DNA from 2 places in the Moritella viscosa genome. Region 2 is predicted to be linked to the other one. Evidence: riboswitches for the same ligand, from Rfam matches in the RefSeq annotation. Region 2 holds a riboswitch; the other holds the start of a gene.
The links. Region 2 has a riboswitch for thiamine pyrophosphate ahead of thiD (bifunctional hydroxymethylpyrimidine kinase/phosphomethylpyrimidine kinase). Riboswitches for the same ligand answer to the same signal wherever they lie in the genome.

Region 1: another riboswitch for thiamine pyrophosphate. It lies ahead of thiC (phosphomethylpyrimidine synthase ThiC); the one in region 2 lies ahead of thiD (bifunctional hydroxymethylpyrimidine kinase/phosphomethylpyrimidine kinase).

What each region holds. Positions count from the first base shown of each region.
Region 1 is NZ_FPLG01000099.1:54,276-57,472, forward strand. It holds gene rpoC (DNA-directed RNA polymerase subunit beta') at 1-1,217, shown strand, start outside; TPP riboswitch at 1,365-1,466, shown strand; gene thiC (phosphomethylpyrimidine synthase ThiC) at 1,595-3,197, shown strand, end outside.
Region 2 is NZ_FPLG01000039.1:46,257-49,453, forward strand. It holds gene BT797_RS06330 (ABC transporter ATP-binding protein) at 1-703, opposite strand, end outside; gene thiD (bifunctional hydroxymethylpyrimidine kinase/phosphomethylpyrimidine kinase) at 696-1,529, opposite strand; TPP riboswitch at 1,603-1,707, opposite strand; gene BT797_RS06340 (hypothetical protein) at 1,994-2,542, shown strand; gene BT797_RS06345 (outer membrane lipoprotein-sorting protein) at 2,949-3,197, shown strand, end outside.

The DNA of each region.
Region 1 (3,197 bases), on a different contig from region 2:
AATTACCTTACGGTTCTGTTGTTGAATATAAAGACGGCGCAGCTGTTGAGTCTGGTAGCATTATTGCTAACTGGGACCCGCATACTCACCCAATCATCACCGAGGTGGCAGGTCAAATTAAGTTTGTTGACTTAATTGATAGTATCACGGTTACTAAGCAAACTGATGATCTAACTGGTCTATCTAGCACGGTAATTCTGGATCCTGCAGCACGTGTTGCCGCTGGTAAAGATTTACGTCCTATGGTTAAACTTGTTGATGCAGCAGGTAATGATTTATTCATTCCTGGTACAGAAGTTATTGCACAATACTTCTTACCTTCAAATGCAATCGTTAACTTAGAAGATGGCGCATTAGTGACTATTGGTGAAGCGTTAGCGCGTATTCCTCAAGAAAGCTCGAAAACACGTGATATTACGGGTGGTCTACCACGCGTAGCGGATCTGTTTGAAGCTCGTCAGCCAAAAGATGCTGCTATTTTAGCGGAAATCTCAGGTACTATTAGTTTCGGTAAAGAAACTAAAGGTAAACGTCGTCTAGTTATCACACCTACTGATGGTGCTGAAGCTTACGAAGAGATGATCCCTAAATGGCGTCACTTGAACGTGTTCGAAGGTGAGAAGGTTGCTAAAGGTGAAGTTATCGCCGATGGTCCTGAATCAGCACACGATATTCTACGTCTACGTGGTATTAGCCATGTTGCGAACTATATCGCGAACGAAGTTCAAGAAGTATACCGTTTACAAGGCGTAAAGATTAACGATAAGCACATTGAAACTATCGTTCGTCAAATGCTACGTAAAGCTAACGTAATCTCTGCTGGTGATAGTAACTTCTTACCAGGTGAGCAAGCTGAAGTTTCACGTCTGAAAATTGCTAACCGTCAGCTAGAAGCTGAAGGCAAGCAACCAGCCGTGTTCCAACACATGCTTATGGGTATTACTAAAGCGTCTCTTGCAACTGAATCATTTATCTCAGCTGCATCGTTCCAAGAAACAACACGTGTTCTAACAGACGCTGCTGTTCATGGTAAGATTGATGACCTTCGTGGTCTGAAAGAGAACGTTATCGTTGGTCGTCTGATCCCTGCAGGTACAGGCTTCTCTTATCACCAAGAACGTGCGAAAAAACGTGCTGGTAAAGTAGAAGAAGTAATGCAAGAAATCACTACTGATGAAGCTGAACAGAACTTAGCAAACCTACTAAATAACCTTTAATTGATTTGCTGAATGCAATTAAAGTCGTGTGTAAGTGATGACAGACCCACTGATTCACTTACACATAGTTATTAGATAGTAAAGGCGCCCTTTTATAGGGCGCTTTTTTTTGCTTGTTTTTTAGCGCAATACCAGTCTATACTCCGATACATCTTGTCGGAGTGCTTTAGGGCTGAGACCATTTAATAATGGGATCCGTGGAACCTGATCAGGCTAATACCTGCGTGAGGAAACAAGAGTGATTAATATGAATATTATTCGTGTGATTGTAAGCTAGCCATAGGGAAATCAGGCCGCTTACTGTTACATTTACGATCAATATATCTATATCACTACTCTCCATACTCAACGACAAGCAATCATCTTATTAGAAAGGAATGAGTGCTATGTCTACTACCAATATAAATCAAAGCAGTAATACCAAAAAACTAACTCGCCGTGAAAATCGCGAAAATGCACAAGAGTTTATTAATAATCTCAGTTGTGAACCGTTTCCTAATTCAGAAAAATTTCATCTCACAGGTAGTCGTGACAATATTCAAGTGGCGATGCGGAAAATCAATCTGGACGAGACGTTAGTCGCAGGCAGTAAAGACGATCCGGTTTATGAGCAAAATGAATCTATCCCCGTTTACGATACATCGGGTCCCTATACCGATCCGGCTATTGAAATAAACGTACACCAAGGCTTACCAAAATTAAGACAACAATGGATCGCAGAGCGTAACGATATTGAAGCATTAGAGATCGTTACTTCGCACTTTGCCCAGCAGCGTCTTGCTGATGACGGCATTGACCATATCCGCTTTGAGCATTTACCAAAACCATTGAAAGCCATTGATGGTCAAAATGTCACCCAGATGCATTACGCACGTAAAGGGATCATTACTCCAGAAATGGAATACATCGCGATCCGTGAAAACATGGGACGTGAGTTGATCCATAACGAGCTGTTATTAAAACAACATGCCGGCAATGATTTTGGTGCCAGTATTCCGGAAAAAATCACAGGTGAATTTGTCCGTGATGAAGTAGCGCGTGGTCGTGCGATCATCCCTGCCAACATCAATCATCCAGAATCTGAGCCGATGATCATCGGTCGTAACTTTCTTGTAAAAGTAAACGCCAACATTGGTAATTCGTCAGTCACATCATCGATTGAAGAAGAAGTCGAGAAGCTAGTATGGGCGACACGCTGGGGTGCTGACACGGTAATGGACTTATCCACAGGCCGTAATATTCATGAAACGCGTGAGTGGATCCTCCGTAATTCACCTGTGCCGATTGGTACTGTGCCGATCTATCAGGCTCTAGAGAAGGTAAATGGGATCGCCGAGGATCTTACTTGGGAAGTATTCCGCGATACCTTGATCGAACAAGCTGAGCAAGGTGTTGACTACTTTACTATTCATGCTGGCGTATTGCTTCGATATGTACCAATGACGGCAAAACGTCTTACCGGGATCGTGTCGCGTGGTGGCTCGATTATGGCGAAATGGTGTTTGACGCATCATAAAGAAAACTTTGCTTATGACCATTTCGAAGAAATCTGTGCGATTTGTAAAGCTTATGATGTATCTCTGTCATTAGGTGATGGCATGCGTCCAGGTTGTGCGGCTGATGCGAATGATGAAGCCCAATTTGCTGAATTAGAAACCTTAGGTGAGTTAACGAAGGTCGCGTGGGAACAAGACGTACAAGTTATTATCGAAGGCCCAGGTCATATCCCAATGCACATGATTAAAGAGAATGTTGAAAAGCAGCTCGATATTTGTCATGAAGCGCCTTTTTATACCTTAGGTCCACTGACAACCGATATCTCACCGGGCTACGATCACTTTACGTCGGGTATTGGTGCTGCGCAAATCGGTTGGTACGGTTGTGCAATGTTGTGTTATGTGACACCCAAAGAACATTTAGGCCTACCGAATAAAGAAGACGTTAAGCAAGGTATGATCACTTATAAGATCTCTGCGCATG
Region 2 (3,197 bases):
GTAAGTATTCTGCCTCAGCAGGCTTGCCTTGCATAATATAGATATGATCAGCGAGGCGGATCGCTTCTTGGGGCTCGTGTGTGATTAAAACGACGGTTTTATCTTTTAACAATTCACAAGCGAGGTCTTGTAATCGATAACGAGTCACGGCATCTAAGGCTGAAAAGGGCTCGTCCATTAATACAACGGGTTTGTCTTGCATTAATGTTCTTGCCAGTGCCACGCGTTGACGCATGCCTCCAGACAGTTGTTGCGGAAAACGATTGGCATTATCAGCAAGACCGACCTTAGCCAGTAGATCGAGTGCTTTGTCAGTTTTTGGTGCTGATTTTTCAGTGCCGAATTTACTGCTTAACATGACATTGTCGAGCACGGACAACCAAGGTAGCAATAAATCTTGCTGTGCCATGTAAGCAATTTGATTGGTTAAGTCTGGTTGAACTAAGTTATTCGCGTTAACTGATAGTTCTCCTGACCACATTATTTTATGATCTAACAGCCCTGCAAGGTAACGCAGTAGTGAGGTTTTACCACTGCCGCTACGCCCTAAAATACAGGTCCACTGCCGAGCTGGCACCGTCATGTTCAGCTTGTTTAATACGGGGTCAATACTGTCGTTATAATGTAAATAACCGTTCTTAATCGCGATGTTTACCGCAAGGCTATCTTCCGATTTTAGCTTTGTCTGCGAGGTGCTAGACATCAGCATGACCAGTAAAGAAGTGATTAACCGGACCGTGGCCGCTACCTATATCTAATTCATCCGCGTGAGCAATGGCGTTGGAGATGTATTGCTTAGCTAACTTCACAGCTTGCAGTAGATCATAGCCTTGGGCTAAGTAGGATGCGATTGCTGAGGATAGCGTACAGCCAGTGCCGTGCGTATTGTGGGTATTAATGCGTTTTGCGGTTAACTGTTCCACATGGTCTTGGAAGATGAGTAAATCGTTACTGTTGTCATCTTGCTCTAAGTGACCGCCTTTTAATAGTACTGCATTGACATTAAGCTGACGCAATTCGCTAATCATGCTGCCCATTTCATCTTCATTGGTAGGCACATCTGAACCAATTAAAGCAGCTCCTTCGGGTAGGTTAGGGGTGATTAAGTCAGCAAGTGGTAGTAGCTCTGATCTAAGCGTACTGATCGCTGATTCTTTAAGCAGTAAGTCGCCGCTAGTAGCAATCATAACTGGGTCAACAACTAAAAATGCTGGCTTAAATTGCTTAATTTTAGCGGCGACGACGTTGATAATATCGCAGTCAGCAAGCATTCCAACTTTCACTGCCACGACGTTTAAATCGCTAAATACGGCATCGAGTTGTTTTTCGATATGTTCAAGTGGGATGGGAAAAATTGCGGATACACCGAGAGTGTTTTGCGCAGTGATTGCGGTGATTGCAGAACAAGCATAACTGCCAGTTGCTGATATTGCTTTGATATCTGCTTGAATACCAGCACCGCCACCGCTATCTGACCCTGCAATGGTTAATACAATTGGTGTTGATATGTTTGTTATAACCTTTAGCATAAATATTCCTAGGGCTGGCGCACAGGAACTTTATCAAGCCAAAGATTGAGAGACGCAGAAGGTCAAATCATGAGAAGCAAGATCGATAGTTCCCTACGTCAGTGTTAACTGAATCAGGTTCAACGGGTCTCGCAATAAATATGCGATCTCAGCCTATTAGGCCCCCCGACTATATGTGTTGCAATAGTAACAAGTTTTGTTGAAATCGCAATCAAACAATTAAGCTATTGATATGATTGTTCGAATTTTAGTGTCTTTTATAATGGATAATGTTGTTTTTGATTAATATATTATTATTTGTAGGCACTGTCACAATTACCTAAAAAGGAGCATGGAATATGCTTGCTATAAAGGCTAATACGAATAAAATCAACGTGATAATATTTTATCTCTTACGGTTTGTAAGGGGTAAATAAATTGTAGGTACGACTCTTGATTATTATAAAAACAAAGGAATGATGAAAATGAACGTAGTTAAAAAGACATTGGCAATTGCAACGTGTTTATACTTAGTTGGTTGCGCATCGGGTGCACAGGTTGAGAATATGGTGTATCAAGGCGAACAAAAAGTATATCCAGCAGCAGTACAAAATAACTTGGCCTTGTCGTCAGTTTCGGGTGGTGAGGATACAAATGCTGCTTGGACATCTGAAATTAGTGATGTTGCTTTTTCTGGTGCAATTAAAGAGAGCCTATTAGAGCAAGGACTTTTCTCTGAAAAGGGAAAATATCAACTATCAGCTAAAATTGTGGACGTTGAACAGCCATTGTTTGGCCTTGATATGACAGTCACGACAAAAGTTAACTACACGTTGACAGATACTTTAAGCGGTAAAGTGATACTTGATGAAGTAGTGAAGGCCCCACATACAGCTACTTTTGGTGATGCATTCTCTGGTGTTGCGCGCCTCCAAATGGCCAATGAAGGTTCAGGGAAGAAAAATATAGAAGCACTACTTAATAAGCTTGCAGAATTAAACATTGAAGCAAATGAAGTTCGTTTAGCGCAATAATATTGCGGCTAGATTTATTTTTTATATATTATTGGTGTTGTTACTTGATACAAACAACACCAATATGAGTAGGCCATGATTTGCTATATATCGAAGGCAAATCATGCATAAGTTTTAGTAAATCCTTTTAAGTTCATTCCCGTTGTTCCCATCCCCCATGAAATTTCATCGCAGAGGTAATACTGTTATCACGTTTTACTGTGCTTAATTTTATTTTTACAGCCCTTACAAAACAGGTTGTTACGTTATATTTGTGAGGTTATATCCAGTCAATGTGATAACCTAAAATAGATAAGTCATTGTTCGTATTAATGAATCGCTTGATAACTTTGAACGTATCATTTTAGTTTGTCTTGTCGACCAAAAGGGGCTCAGATAAGTGTTGGGAAAAATAAAGGGAATTATTATGTTGGATAAAAAATATACCGCAGGTGTCTTAGCTATCTCTGTGTTTATGACAAGCGGTTTTATTACTGCTCAAGCTCAAACGTCAGAAGAAAAAGGTTTTGCTATCGCAAAAGAGCGTAAGGTAAGGGATTCTGGGTGGAATGATAGTATCCAGCAAACCACTATGGTACTGCGTAATGCAAAAGGGAAGGAAAGTATTCGAGAAATACGAATAAAAAGTCTAGAGGTTGTTGATGATGGTGATAAA